DNA from 2 places in the Geobacillus sp. FSL W8-1251 genome. Region 2 is predicted to be linked to the other one. Evidence: a T-box and tRNA genes for the amino acid it is inferred to sense, from the RefSeq annotation. Region 2 holds a T-box; the other holds one or more tRNA genes.
The links. The T-box of region 2 lies ahead of NSS88_RS12875 (valine--tRNA ligase). A T-box ahead of a tRNA ligase gene usually reads a tRNA of that ligase, here a tRNA-Val.
Positions count from the first base shown of each region.

Region 1 (7,771 bases), 1.6 Mb from region 2:
GGATCGGAGGCATTTGGGCACACTTCGGGCGTGTATCTAGGCGCGAGGGTGGATGCCTAGAATCTTTGGAGGAGGTTCCAGCCCTAGAGCCGCAAGGAATAGCGCTTGTTTGGCCGTCAGTTCTGTTCGTTGATAAAGGTCGCCGTTTTTTGAAGAAAAATGTCCAAGCATGAGACGCTCGCATTCGTCTCTTACTTTCGGCCACGATTCATGAGTCAGGGGAAAGGAATCGCGAAATGCTTTTGGCCAGACGCTCCAAGACGGCGCGATCCACTTCATCTTCGCGACCGAACGAATCCATCACCTTCGCTTTCGCCTATTTGGCCTTTGGATCCCATTCATTATGAGCAAGCTGGGGATCCGCCACAGTCGTTCCGTCTTTGTTTTTGCGTGTCACTCGTCGTATGTACATGCCTATATTATAAGCGATATTAGGCTTTTTTTAAAGGATAAATTATGAATTCGTGTGCCTATGAAATTCAGTGTTTTTTTCTAGGATCCGCATCGCGAAATCTTTGATATAACAGCATTTTGGCCATTTTCATTTGCCTAAAATGGCCTCAAAACTGTCGAACTCGGGTTTTTCATCTCATACTCATATCCTGTGGGCTATGCGAAGAGCAAAAATGTATCTCATAGCCCAAAACATTTCCTTCAAAGATCTCTCACTTTTCGAAATAGCTGTTTTACAAAAATTTGGCTCTTCACCACAAGTTGTACTTGATCATTGAAGATCGGTGTGCATAGAGAAAATAGAGGGTACAAAAAATGCGAATTTTCCTGTATGGTAAAGGTGTCCAAACCAAACCATTGGAGGAAAATTCGCATGTACGCTCAGTTTATCAAAGAACTCATCGATTTACCAGATGTTTTGATTCAAAAGGTGCGAAAAGAAGAAGAACGTTGGATTTTCGAACTTTCTCTTCCTGAACAATGCCCGTTATGTCCTGTTTGCTTGAAACGCACGATCAAAATGACAGGAAAAAAGAAGCAATGGATGCATGGGTATGCTCAACGGATCGGCATCTTTTGGGTGGAACTCCCTGTGGAGCGTAGACGTTGTTGTACATGTGGCATGACATTCAGCACGTCTTATCCCGGAATTTCCCCTCGAAGTGCAGCGACGGATGCGTTTCAGCAATGGGTGGCGCAATCTTGCATCGGAACATCCATTCAGGCGGTGGCTCGTATGCTCAAGCTTCCGTACACGACCGTTGAACGCTGGTTTTATACCCATGCCCCTTCCTTCCTATCGAATGACATCCAACCAAAGGCAGTTTGTGTCGATGAGTTTGCGTTTCGAAAAGGACATGATTACGGAGTGGCAGTCATGGATGCCGAAACGGGAGAAGTGTATGCCGTTGAAGCAGGAAAGAACGAGGAAGCCATTGGACGTGTGTTGGCTCCTGTGTCTGGTTCTGTTCAGTATGTCGTGAGTGATTTGGCTCCAGCGATGAAAAAAGCCATTCAAGGGGTGTGTCCGGAAGCGAAGCATGTGGTCGATTATTTTCATGTGATTCAATTGTTTACGGAAGCGTTGGATCGATGCCGCAAATCCTTCGGAAAAGGGAACAAGAAACATGGGCATGTTCGGCATGTTTGCCGCTTATTGACCCAGTGCCCCGAGAAACTCACCGAGGAGGAGCGCCAAACGGTGCGGGAGTGGCAGAAAGAGAGTGATTCCTTGCAGGCTGTCTATCAATCCCTTCAACATTTTCGTTATGTATCCAAAAGCCAAAACGAGCGACAAGCGAAACGTCGTTTGAACGCCTGGGTTCATCGGTATTTGTTTTGTCCTTGTTCTGCTGTTCGCGCCATCGCAAAATCACTCGTCAAACGAACAGACGAAATCATATCGTGCATTTTATCCCCTTATTCAAATGGGAAAATGGAGGGAACAAATAACAAGATCAAGCTGATGAAACGTCGGGGATACGGATACAGAAATATCCAGCGTTTTGCATTGCGGGTTCGGCTAGAAACAGCTAACATACTTTCATGACAGGTGCAAGTACAACTTTTGGTGATGAACCAAAAATTTCAATCACAGCTTATTCAAACGAAACTTTTTTTATCACTTACCGTAAGTGAAATTGCATGGATAATTTTCCAACTTAAAGGAGAGAACCGTATGGAAGTACAGTATCAACAAATCTCACCTAAAGCGATGAAGGTGCGCAATTTAAATGAACTGATTACATCACTCATTTCCCTTGTCGTTATAACTGGACTTTATTTTTGCACAGATTATTTTAACTGGTGGAACTGGCTACGGTATGTTTGGATCGCCCTGTTTATCATTACTATCATTGGTATTCCGTGGACGTATTTTGTAAGCTCACCGATATACTATAAAACATTTCGATACGGGCTAACGGATGATTTTTTATACATTAAAAGCGGGGTTTGGACAAAAGTGGAAGTTGTAGTGCCGATGACAAAAATACAATCCATTGAATTGATTCAAGGCATCATTATGCGAAAATATGGTGTCCACTCCATTGAAATTAAAACGATGCAAGGCGGCGTTACCATTCCACATATTGAGGAAGAAGTTGCCATAAAGCTCCGCGATGATATTTCGAAGCTTGCCCGTTTAAAGGAGCTTGATGAAAGATGACGTTTCGCTATTCCAAGCTAAAACTATTCTATGACATGCTAGACCTTATCAAAAACAATCTGTTTATACTGTTCATTTTATTCCTAAATGCAGGTAGTAACTCTATGTTCATGAATATTGTGCAATGGGGTGCGATTGCGGTTTTCGGATTCAGTTTCCTGTTTCGCATCTATGAGACATTATTTACTAAAGTGGTATTTGCTGAAGATGGTATTCATATACATAAGGGCCTATTTTCTAAATCAGAGCAATTTATACCGCGCGAAAAATTTGAGAATGTGCAAACGCAGGCAAATGTTTTGCAACGATTATTTGGCGTACAATCGATCACAATGGAAACAGGTGAAGCGACTAGCGATGTGACATTGAAATTTGTAAGCAAAGCAGATTGCATCAAGATAGAGGATTATGTTTTACGAAATGGGAATCAAGAGAAACAGGTTGGGGAAGCCATCCATGGATCTGAACGTCAAGTTCTTTTTACTACTACCATTCGTGATATTTTGAAAGCGTCCCTTTTGTCTTTCAGTTTTTTAGCCATCATTCCTATTGGCTTAAATATATGGTCAGATGTACATCCAGAGAAATACATTAATGTAGATACGGTGATGTCTCATCTTTCAGGATGGCTGCTCATCTTGCTCGTCTTACTTGCCGTATTCGCAGCTGTCGGTATCGGCGTCTTTAAAACGTTTAATAGCTACTATCAATATACCATTTCAATGGACAATGAACGCATTTATGTACAAAAAGGCTGGCTTTCTAAACAAAGCTTTTCCATTCGTAAAGACAAAGTACAAGCGGTCATTTACAAACAAAACGGCTATCAAAAGTTGCTCGGTGTGACAACCATTAAGCTGATTTCAGCAGGGGAAATTTTGCCGAGTGAGGACCAAAACCTTAATGAATTTTTCCCGTACTTACCGACGGAAAAAGCACATGAATTAATAGCCATCATGCTGCCAGAATTTCAACTGCGTAGTATGACACATTATGCATCCCCTAAAGCAAAAAAGTTGATTTGGCTTCGGCCGCCTATTTTTGCAAGCCTCGTTGCTGCCATTGGATTTTGGAAACCACTTTTCTTTATTCTTGGTGCGATTGTGTTGGTGTTTACTTATATCAACCGCATTCGAGAATACCGTCATACAGCGTTTCGGTTAGAAGATACACATGTGCAGCTTCGCTCAGGTGCCTTTACAGTAGAAACACTCGTAACGAAACGCGCAAAGTTGCTTGAATTGCAATTTGAGCGTTCTTTGCTACAGCGAATGTTTGGTGTCATGAGTGTAAAACTGACCAATCGTGCACACCCGGTTCACGTAACAACGTTATTAGATATCGATTCTTCTCTACAGCCGTTGATCACCTCTTGGTTTGAAGCGCGCACAAAAGATGTGGAGATTGATCCACATTCACAGTACAGTTCTTTAAAGCAAGAGGCTTGTCCGATTCCTTCTTACGTTGAAGTGAATAGCAAATAAATCACCTACCAGCAGCATATGAAATGATGCTGCTTTATTTTTTCAAAAACATCATGATAGTTAACCATTTATATCTTAATTGAAAAGGAAGCATCCAATCAGATCGATGCCCTGCTATCAAAATCAAACGAAAAATGCTTCGGTACCAAAATGGCACGACCGTCATTTGAGTAAATGCTATAAAAAACGAAAAGCTTGAAATCCTTGATATATGCAAGGATTTCAAGCTTCCCACTTTAGTGATTCCGACTGGGCTCGAACCAGCGACCTCCACCCTGTCAAGGTGGCGCTCTCCCAGCTGAGCTACGGAATCATATTTTGTTGTTCGCTATCGAACACATTTTTAATTATATAGACGGGCAAGTTGGTTGTCAACAACTTTTTTAAAAAAATCGCTATTCATGATGAAAAAAGGAAAGGTGCCTTCCCCGAAAGGAATAATGCGTGTTGGAACGGTTCGACATCGTATTTTTTCTACATTCTGATTGTTCTATCAAACGAGAATTTGCTTGCAAAGGCTGGGGGAATTGATGAAAAACGCCCGCCGCTTCCGGTGTCGCTCAAAATGAAACTGCAGCTGACGGTCTTGTTCAGCAGCACATTTCCTGTCTCATTGTTCAGCTTAGCGACGGAAATCAAATGGTCGCTCGCCGGACCGAGTGCATCCCATTGGTCGTATTGGCCCTGGGCAGCCGTGATTTTGCTGTTTTCGATCGCGTTTTCCGTTTTCTTGACTCGCTTGTTGGTCGATGAGATCCATGAGCCGGTCAGTGTGCTGTTAAGTCATATGAAACGGGCGGAAAACGAAACGTATAAACCCGTCGCCCACAATGTGTATACCGATGAATTTGCCTATTTACTTCGCGGATTTAATCATATGATCGACGCTGTGCATCGACGCGACCGAACGAACAAAGAACTGCTCAACCGTTTCATCACTGTCCTGACAGCGGCGCTTGACGCCCGCGATCCTTATACAGCTGGGCACTCGCTGCGCGTGGCCCGTTACGCACTCGCGATTGGGGAAAAGCTTTCCCTTCCGAATGAACAGCTTGATGCCTTGTATCGTTCCGCTCTACTGCATGATATCGGAAAGATCGGCGTTCCCGATGCCATTTTGCGTGAACTACCCACCACCTACGCTTCGCTTAGAGGTGGGGGCTTCAAGCGACTTGTGTGTGTTCGCTGAACGGTAAGCCACACACAAGAACCCTTTACGCTTCCCTTCGTTCCGAAGGTGTCCGTTCTAGCCATATTCTATCCTATTCGTTGGCTAACGCCAACCGACATTCATCTCCCACTTTCACTGGTGCTGGCGCACCTTCACGTTTAGAAGTAGGAGACTTCTTTCGGAGGGAAGTTAAAAGAGGAGCGGCTGTTGTCAACCTCAGCGGCATCTTGACCCGCCCGCCGAGCTGTGAAGGCTTGGCGGGCTGATGGCTATGGCGTTGAAACTGACGGCCGCTCCTGAACAAACGACAACGCCTGCTCAAAATCGGCGATCAAATCGTTGACATCCTCAAGCCCGACGCTCAGCCGCAACAAGCCGTCGGTAATGCCGCGCCGGAGCCTCTCTTCTTTTGGCATCGCCGCATGCGACATTTTCGCTGGGTGCGATAAAATTGACTCGACCGCCCCAAGGCTGACAGCAAACACCGGCAAGCGGACGTTTCGGACGAACGTCCGAGCCGCTTCTTCATCGGCTAAACGGAACGACAGCACAGCGCCAAACCCGGCCGCCTGATGGCGCTGGATGTCATGGCCTGGGTGGTGCGAAAGCCCTGGATAATACACATCTTCCACTTTCGGATGGCGCGCCAAATACTCAGCGATGGCCAGGGCGGATTCGGACGACTGCTTCAGCCGAACGTGGAGCGTTTTTAATCCCCGCAGCACAAGCCACGCATCTTGGACGCCAAGAACGGCACCAAACGCGTTTTGCAGTTTGTACAGCTCTTTTCCCAACTCTTCATCTTTCACCACGGCCAATCCGGCGACGACGTCGCTATGGCCGGCTAAAAATTTCGTGGCGCTGTGAAGGACAATATCGACGCCAAGGTCAAGCGGCCGCTGCAACGCCGGCGTCATGAACGTATTATCCAAGAATGTCAAACAGCCATGCGCCTTCGCCAACTTGACGACGCCTTGAATATCGGTCACTTTTAACAGCGGATTGGACGGCGTTTCCATATAAATGACTTTCGTGTTCGGACGAATGTTTTCCGCTACTGTGTTTAAATCTGTCATATCGACAAACGTATGCTCGATGCCAAAGCGGGTCAACACTTCCGTGATCATCCGGTACGTGCCGCCGTAGACGTCTTCGGTCACGAGGACGTGGTCGCCTCGGGACAAGAGCAAAAACGCCGTCGAAATGGCCGCCATGCCAGAAGCGAAGGCGAATCCGCGCGTTCCGCCTTCTAACGCCGCGATCGTTTCCTCAAGCGCCTCGCGCGTCGGGTTGCCGGAGCGGCTGTAGTCGTATTTGCCGAACGTGGCGAAATCGAACTGATGGAACGTGGAGGCGTGCTGGATCGGCACGCTCATCGCTCCCGTGTGGCGATCGACTTTCCATTCATTATGGAGCAGTTTCGTTGAAAACGACCATTCCCGTTCCATCGCTTACACCTCTTTCATGTGTTTGAACGCTTGCGCCAAGTCGGCGATTAAATCATCCGCATGTTCGATGCCGACCGAGAAGCGGAGCAGCCGGTTGCAAATACCGTTTTGGATGCGGATTTCCTCAGGAATGTCCGCATGCGTCTGCGTCGCTGGGTACGTAATAAAGCTTTCGACTCCGCCCAGGCTTTCCGCGAATGTAATGAGGCGCAAGCTTTTTAAAAACCCGTTCACCCACTTTTCATCGGCAATCCGGAACGACAGCATCCCGCCTCTCCCCGGATACAGCACATCAGTGACATCTTCATGTTCGCGCAAAAAGGCGCTGATGCGCTTGGCGTTTTCTTCATGCTGGCGCATCCTTAGCGCCAGCGTTTTCATCCCGCGAATCAACAGCCACGAATCAAACGGCGACAACACCGCGCCGATGGCGTTCTGATACTCGGTCAGGCGTTGACAGAGCTCCTCGCCCTTGGCGACGACAAGGCCAGCCAACACGTCGTTATGGCCGCCTAAATATTTCGTGGCGCTGTGGATGACAATATCGGCGCCTTGTTCGATTGGGCGTTGGAGCACCGGCGTGTAAAACGTGTTATCGACGATCAGCAGCAGCCCATGCCGTTTGGCGAATTCGGAGACGGCGCGGATATCGGTCTCATGCATAAGCGGGTTCGTCGGTGTTTCCAGGAAAATCGCTTTCGTTTTTTCGGTGATACACGCTTCCACCGCAGCGAGATCAGCAAAATCGACGTAATGAAAGCCGAGACCGTACTTGCGCCAGCCGCGCTCAAACAGGCGGTACGTCCCGCCGTAAAGGTCGGCCGATACGAGAAACTCGTCTCCGCTCTCAAACAAGGCGAGCACTGTCTGAATGGCGGCCATGCCGGAGCTGAACGCATAGCCTTGGTCGCCGCCTTCCAGTCTCGCGATCGCTTCTTCGACGATTTTGCGCGTCGGGTTGCCGGTGCGGATATAGTCAAACCCGGTCGACTCCCCGATGCCGGCATGACGGTAGGCGGTGGAAAAATAAACTGGCGGGTTGACCGTC
Region 1 covers NZ_JBBOUF010000001.1:866,552-874,322, forward strand. Annotated here, with positions in the region: partial or broken gene NSS88_RS16715 (IS1634 family transposase) at 215-412, opposite strand; gene NSS88_RS04420 (ISL3 family transposase) at 827-2,002, shown strand; gene NSS88_RS04425 (PH domain-containing protein) at 2,132-2,620, shown strand; gene NSS88_RS04430 (PH domain-containing protein) at 2,617-4,104, shown strand; tRNA gene NSS88_RS04435 (tRNA-Val) at 4,345-4,417, opposite strand; gene NSS88_RS04440 (HD-GYP domain-containing protein) at 4,670-5,293, shown strand; gene metC (cystathionine beta-lyase) at 5,545-6,723, opposite strand; gene NSS88_RS04450 (methionine biosynthesis PLP-dependent protein) at 6,727-7,771, opposite strand, start outside.
Region 1: it has a tRNA-Val gene. The T-box ahead of NSS88_RS12875 (valine--tRNA ligase) is inferred to sense a tRNA for this amino acid. The anticodon was not compared.

Region 2 (7,771 bases):
TCGTTCCCCCGATATGGACGGCGCGGACGCGGCGTTCCGGGTGCCCGAGTTGTTCCATCATCCATTCCATCCGTTTCAACCCGGGTTTCATGCCGAGCCGCAGCCGCCCGTGAATCCAAGCGACTGCTTCTTCATACGTTCGAACCATGTTCATCATCCTCCTTGTTCGTTGTTGTCTTGTCCTGCTTCCGGTTTCATGCGGCAATCGGGGCCAAGACTGGATCGTATATGTCGAAGGCATTTTCCTTCGGCATCATCATCCCTATCGAAAAAGACGAACCCGCCCGCAAGCGGATTCGTCTTCATCATAATCAACAGCAAGATCGTTTGTCTACCGTTTGAGCTCGGCGAGGCGCGCCTTGACGGCTTCGCGTTTTTCGATGTAATCTTGCCGCTTGCGCCGCTCTTCTTCGACGACATGAGCCGGCGCTTTCGCCAAAAAGCCTTCATTCGCCAGTTTCTTTTCGACGCGCTCGACTTCTTTGTTCCATTTGTCGAGCTCTTTTTCAAGCCGCTTCATTTCTTCCTCAATATTGATCAATCCTTCAAGCGGCATGATGAGCTCGGCGCCGGTGACGACCGCCGTCATCGCTTTGTCCGGCGCGGGAACGTTTGTATCAATCAAGAGCTCGCTCGGGTTGCAGAACCGCTCAAGATAGGCGCGGTTTTTCATGAGCGCCGCCCGCACTTGTTCATCTTTCACCTTAATATAGAGCGCAATCGGCTTGCTCGGCGGCGTGTTCACTTCGGCGCGGACGTTGCGGACGGCGCGGATGATGTCGACGAGCATCCGCATTTCTTCCGCGGCTTCTTCGTTCGACAGCTCAGGGCGCACTTGCGGCCACGGAGCGACGGTGATCGATTCGCCTTCATGCGGCAAGTTTTGCCAAATTTCCTCGGTAATGAACGGCATGAACGGGTGAAGCAGGCGCATCGTGTTGTCGAGCACATACGCCAACACGGAGCGCGTCGTCTTTTTCGCCGCTTCGTCGTCACCGTAAAGCGGCAATTTCGCCATTTCAATGTACCAGTCGCACAAGTCGTCCCAAATAAAGTTGTACAGCGTACGCCCCGCTTCGCCGAATTCGTATTTCTCAGCGAGCTTCGTCACCGTCTCGATCGTTTCGTTCAGACGCGTTAAAATCCAATGGTCGGCGACCGTTTTTTCGCCGCTCAAATCAAGCTCCTCGTACGTCATGCCGCCCATGTTCATCAAGGTAAAGCGCGAGGCGTTCCAAATTTTGTTAGCAAAATTCCACGTCGCTTCGACTTTTTCTGTGCTGAAGCGCAAGTCTTGCCCCGGCGAGCTGCCGGTCGCCAAGAAGTAACGGAGCGCATCGGCGCCGTACTGGTCGATCACATCCATCGGATCGACGCCGTTGCCGAGCGACTTGCTCATTTTCCGCCCTTGGGCGTCGCGGACGAGGCCGTGGATGAGCACGTCTTTGAACGGGCGCTTGCCGGTGAATTCGAGCCCTTGGAAAATCATGCGCGACACCCAGAAGAAAATGATGTCATAACCGGTGACCAGCACATCGGTCGGGTAGTAGCGCTTGTAATCCGGCGATTCCACATCCGGCCAGCCCATGGTCGAGAACGGCCAAAGCGCCGAGCTGAACCATGTGTCGAGCACATCGGGGTCTTGTTCCCAGTTTTCGATGTCTTTGGGCGGTTCATAGTCGACGTAAATTTTACCCGTTTCTTTATGGTACCATGCCGGGATGCGATGCCCCCACCAAAGCTGGCGTGAAATGCACCAGTCGCGGATGTTTTCAAGCCAATGCAAATACGTTTTTTCAAACCGTTCCGGCACGAACTGCACTTTGCCGTCGGTTTGCTGGAGCTTGATGGCGGCTTCGGCGAGCGGCTTCATTTTCACGAACCATTGCGTCGACAAATACGGTTCAATAACTGCGCCGCTTCGTTCGCTATGGCCGACCGAGTGAACATGCTCTTCAATCTTAAAGAGAACGCCTTGTTCTTGCAAATCGCGGACGATCTGCTTCCGGCATTCAAACCGGTCAAGCCCCTGGTATTGCATGGCGTTTTCATTCATCGTGCCGTCTTCGTTCATGACGAGAATGCGCGGCAAGTTGTGGCGATTGCCGATTTCAAAGTCGTTCGGGTCGTGCGCCGGCGTAATTTTGACCGCTCCGGATCCGAACTCCATATCGACATATTCGTCGGCAATGATCGGAATTTCGCGGCCAACGATCGGCAGTTTCACCATTTTGCCGATCAAGTGCTTGTACCGCTCGTCATCCGGATGCACGGCAACGGCCGTATCGCCGAGCATCGTCTCCGGACGGGTCGTCGCCACCTCGATGAAGCCGGAGCCGTCGGCGAGCGGATAGCGCATATGGTAGAGCGCGCCTTTCACTTCTTTATAAATAACCTCAATGTCCGACAACGCGGTTTTCGTCACCGGATCCCAGTTGATGATGTATTCGCCGCGGTAAATGAGCCCTTTCCGGTAGAGCGAGACGAACACTTCGCGCACCGCTTTGGAAAGCCCTTCGTCAAGTGTAAACCGCTCGCGCGTGTAATCAAGCCCAAGCCCTAACTTCGCCCATTGGCTGCGAATATGGCCGGCGTATTCTTCCTTCCACTTCCACGTTTCTTCTAAAAATTTTTCCCGGCCTAAATCGTAGCGCGACAGCCCTTGCTGGCGCAATTTTTCCTCGACTTTCGCCTGGGTGGCGATGCCGGCGTGATCCATTCCCGGAAGCCACAGGACGTCATACCCTTGCATCCGCTTCATGCGCGTAATGATGTCTTGCAGCGTCGTATCCCACGCATGCCCTAAGTGCAATTTGCCGGTGACGTTGGGCGGCGGGATGACGATCGTAAACGGTCGTTTGTTCGGATCACCGGTCGCTTCAAAAAATTTTCCTTTCAGCCACCATTCGTAGCGCCCGGCTTCAACGGCGCGATGGTCGTATTTGGGCGGCATCGACACTTCGTGCTGTGCCATGTTTCATTTCCCTCCTTCAACATGATGGACAATGCGGCCGACGGCGGCTTCCCACTAAGCAATGCCGCACAGCCGGCAAGCAAAAAAGCCCCTTTCATCCAAAAAGGACGAAAGGAGCTACTTTCGCGGTACCACCTTTTTTCTTAAGCCTAGAAGGCTGGTGATGAAGAGAACTGCAACACGGCCAACCCACCGGTGAAACATCGGCTGGCGAGCCCACAATCAGTTTGGTTGACCGGCCTTCTAGAAGCTTAAGCGCTTCATTGGCATAACGGCATGATGCCGGCTTCCTCTACTCGGCAGCAGCGCCTTTCAAAGAAGCAGCTCAAGGGCGACCTTCCAGCAGCCGTCATCCTAGGAAATCTCGCAGCTTCCGATTTCCCTCTCTGCAGGCGCGGACCGCTGTACTCCTCCCCGTCTTCGCTTTTGTCGTCATGATTCGATTATTATACTACCATTGTCCATCATCTTTGCCAAGTTTTTATTTATTTATTCCATTGGCCGGCGGTTGGTGACAAACATTTTGTTGTTTCATATTGTATAGTAAACCCGGGAAGGAGGGAACACCGATGCGGCGATTCAACCCGTATTCATGGCCGCCGTGGCTTCGGCAAGTGCGCGCCGTCTGCGCCCAAGTGATCATCCCGCTCACCATTTTTCAAGCGATCCGCACTATTTTTCTGCCAACGACGTTTGATGTCATTTTATTGGCCATCTTCGTTTTCATTGCCGTGGCGCTCCATCTGGAATGGATTTAGTGGGACGCCATTTTGTTTGGGCTGCATTCAAAATCGATTTAACCATTGCTGCTTTCATCCACCGGCGGTTCGTTGTCCACCGCTTCTTCCTGCTGCCGCGCGGCGTCGCGTTGGACAAGGTGCATAACGAGCACCTCCATATTTTTGAACGCCAAATAACGACGCTGCAACGCGGCCACATATTCCCGTTCGTTCCGCTCGTTCCGCGAAGCGGCCTCATACCGCTCCAAACAGCGGACAAACCCACGCGGCTCCGCCAAATGGCTGTATAAAAACGCCCGCTCCCCGTCGGACAGCGGCAGCTCCTTCTCGTACTCCCCCATCCCTTCAAGCCACTCGCGCCCAAGCGGCGGCATTGTCTGTACGTGAAAACGGAGCGCGGCGATCACATCAAAGAGCGGCGAATTCCAATGCGCCCGCTCCCAACTGATCCAATACGGCGGGAGATGGTGGGAGAGGCGCGCTTTGCCGTGCACCCAGGCGATGCGCCATTGCTTCGTCTCTTTGAGCGTCTCTTCCCACACATCGAGCCGTTCTTCAGCGAACGAGTACGCGCGCATCACCTCATGAAAATAGGTGCAGCATTGGAGCTGAAACGGAGACATGTACCACGCCGCTTCGTACCGCTCAATCCGTTCTTCCCAAACCATCCGCGCCCGTTGCCATTCGTCCTTTTTTTGCTTTCGGTACGCCGCCGCCTCTTCCTCACTCACCTCGATCGTACGGACGGTGGCGCGATGGAGGCGGGCGAGCTCGCGAAAAAAGGCGTCCACCGCATCCTTCTCCACCTTTGATTCGCCGCCATGCCATGCTTGCAAATAATAAAGACGGCCGCCTTCTGTGGCAAACAGCGACCGCCGCCGCGTCAGGTAAAGTGGGAGACAACGGGGGCCGCCATGCTGGAGAGACTGCCAAACGGCGGCGGCTTCTTGCTCGCTTTCAAGCGGCTTTAAGGCGAAAACACCGCGGTTCGTGTATACCTTGACGGCTTTGCCTCGCTGCTCCATGCGCTCTGGACGAAGACCGTACTGGGCGAGCACAGCCTCATATCGGTCAGCCTGTGCGGCCATTCGTTACGCCCCCTTACTGATCAGAAACGGAAAGCGTCCCTTTCAGGCGAAAGAACGGCTTCCCGCCATGGCCGGAATATAGAGCAGCTGCCCCTCGTGCACGTCATCTGGGCCTTCCAAATCGTTGGCGCGCAAAAGCTGCGAGACGGTCACATCATACCGTTCGGCAATCTTGTCCAATGAATCTCCTTGCTGGACGATGCAAATTTTCAGTTTCGTAAACTCTTTCTCCTCGCTTTTCGCAAACAGTTTCGTCAAGTAAAGCGCATTTTCGCTTTTTGTTTTCGTTTCTTCTTCTTCCTCAACCGCCTTTTTCGCCGCCCCGATCGATACCTTCGCCTCAGTTGGCGGCAGCAGCGAAGCGATGTCTTCCTCCGTCTGTGCGCTGACCTCCTTCGTTTCCGTCTCAAGCGGCAAAAACGGCTCTTTGGCCTCCTCTTCTTCCTCAGCCTCCGTTTCTTCATGACGCATGGCGGCCGGCTCCATGACGGAAACGGTCGTTTCGTCGGCGGCAAAAGCCGGCTGTTCATCCGCCTCATCGGTGAGATCATCCACGGAAGCAAACGTTTCCTCACCGGCCGCTTCCTTGCGGGCGATTGATTCAAACGGGGCAAACAGCGGCTCATCGTCCTCCTCATCGTCCGGCAAATCATCGTCAAGCGGCGCTTCACTAATGCCGCTGATCGAAATGTCGGCAGTGATCAGCAATCTTCCGTTTTCATCCAAATCATAATCAAACGATTCAACCGTCACGTACACATCCTCAAGGGAACGAATGCGGTTTTTTGGAATCGTAATATCGATTGGAAAGCGGTGCGACAGTTCGCTGATCCCGTCTTCGCGCACCGAAATGTGCTGAATGAACCGATAACCAGCCAGCTCAAACACGTCGTCATCCGCTTCAGCCTGCCCTTCGCCCGCTTGGTGGAATTCGCCGCTCAACTCAAGCGCGCCGCGGATCGTAATATATTGGTCGTACTCATCGACGGAAATGACCGGATCAAGAGAAATGGATAAAAACTCGGCGACTTCCTGTCCTCTTTTAAACCAGACCGATTCTTCCAATGAAAAACGCAAATACGATTGCTCCAACCGGGCCTCCTCCTTCCGTCCCTTCGGCAAATAGTTTCTATGACATTATCCATTGTATGAACGGAAACGAGGCGGTATGATAAAAAATTGGGCTGCCGACCGTCGGCAGCCCCTTTCCTTATCCGCGCAGACGGGCAAACACCCGCTCAGCAGCGGCAATCGTATATTCAATATCATCATCACTGTGCGCCGTCGACAAAAACAGCCCTTCAAATTGCGACGGCGGCAGGAAAATGCCTTCATTCGCCATTTCCCGATAATAGGCGGCAAACAGCTCCAAGTCGGACGTTTTCGCTGTCTCGTAGTTGACCACCGGCTCGTTCGTGAAGAAAAAGCCGATCATCGACCCAGCGCGGTTGATCGTATGCGGGATATCGTATTTCTCTGCTGCCTGATGAAGCCCATCCGCAAGGCGCGCCGCTTTGCGGCCAAGCTCTTCGTACGTTTCCGGCGTCAGCTGGCGGAGCGTCTCGTACCCGGCCGTCATGGCGAGCGGATTGCCGGAGAGCGTGCCGGCTTGGTACACCGGCCCGCTCGGCGCGACAAGCTCCATGATCTCGGCTTTGCCCCCGTACGCCCCAACCGGCAAGCCGCCGCCGATCACTTTGCCAAGGCACGTCAAATCCGGCTCAATGCCATAATACCCTTGGGCGCAGTGGTAATCGACGCGGAACCCGGTCATGACCTCGTCGAAAATCAATAAGGCTCCGTATTGTTTCGTCACCTCGCGCAGCCCTTCCAAAAAGCCAGGCACTGGTGGAACGACGCCCATATTGCCGGCGACCGGTTCGACGATCACCGCGGCGATGTCTTCGCCAAACCGCTCAAACGCATAGCGGACGCTGTCGAAATCGTTGTACGGCACCGTGATGGTATGCTGGGCGACCGATTCCGGCACGCCCGGGCTGTCCGGCAGGCCGAGCGTCGCCACGCCGGATCCGGCTTTAATGAGCAGCGAATCGCCGTGGCCGTGGTAGCTGCCTTCAAATTTGATAATTTTGTTGCGCTTCGTGTAGCCGCGCGCTAAGCGGAGGGCGCTCATCGTCGCCTCCGTACCGGAGTTGACCATCCGCACGATTTCCACCGACGGCACCCGCTCAATCACGAGCTTGGCGAGCTCATTTTCAAGCAATGTCGGAGCGCCAAAGCTTGTGCCTTGTTCCGCCACGCGCTTCAACGCTTCCACGACCTGCGGGTTGGCATGCCCTAAAATGAGCGGACCCCATGACAGTACGTAATCAATGTACTCATTGCCGTCAATATCGTAAATTTTCGCTCCTTGGCCGCGCGCCATGAAAATCGGCGTCATCCCGACCGACTTGAAGGCGCGCACCGGGCTGTTCACCCCGCCCGGCATCAATTTCACCGCTTCTTCGTAAGCGGTTTTTGACCGTTCGTAGCTTCGCATGCTTCCGCCCTCCTCTCTATTCAGCCAGCCAGCGGGCGACATCTTTGGCAAAATACGTAATGATCAAATCTGCGCCCGCCCGTTTCATCCCTGTCAACATTTCCATGACGACCGACTTCTCATCGATCCAGCCGTTTTGCGCCGCCGCTTTGACCATCGCATACTCGCCGCTCACGTTATAGGCGACAAGCGGAAGCGGAAAACGGTTTTTGACGTCGCGGATAATATCCATGTAGGCAAGCGCTGGCTTCACCATCAAGAAATCAGCGCCTTCTTTGACATCCGACTCCGCCTCGCGAAACGCCTCAAGGCGGTTGGCCGGATCCATTTGGTACGTCTTCCGGTCGCCAAACTGCGGCGCGCTGTCGGCGGCATCACGGAACGGGCCGTAAAATGCCGAAGCGTATTTGATTGCATACGACATGATCGGCACATACTCAAACCCTGCTTCATCAAGCCCACGGCGAAT
Region 2 covers NZ_JBBOUF010000001.1:2,444,219-2,451,989, reverse strand. Annotated here, with positions in the region: gene NSS88_RS12880 (bifunctional folylpolyglutamate synthase/dihydrofolate synthase) at 1-148, opposite strand, end outside; gene NSS88_RS12875 (valine--tRNA ligase) at 332-2,974, opposite strand; T-box leader at 3,075-3,404, opposite strand; gene NSS88_RS12870 (hypothetical protein) at 3,544-3,732, shown strand; gene ysxE (spore coat protein YsxE) at 3,771-4,802, opposite strand; gene spoVID (stage VI sporulation protein D) at 4,845-5,894, opposite strand; gene hemL (glutamate-1-semialdehyde 2,1-aminomutase) at 6,013-7,302, opposite strand; gene hemB (porphobilinogen synthase) at 7,319-7,771, opposite strand, start outside.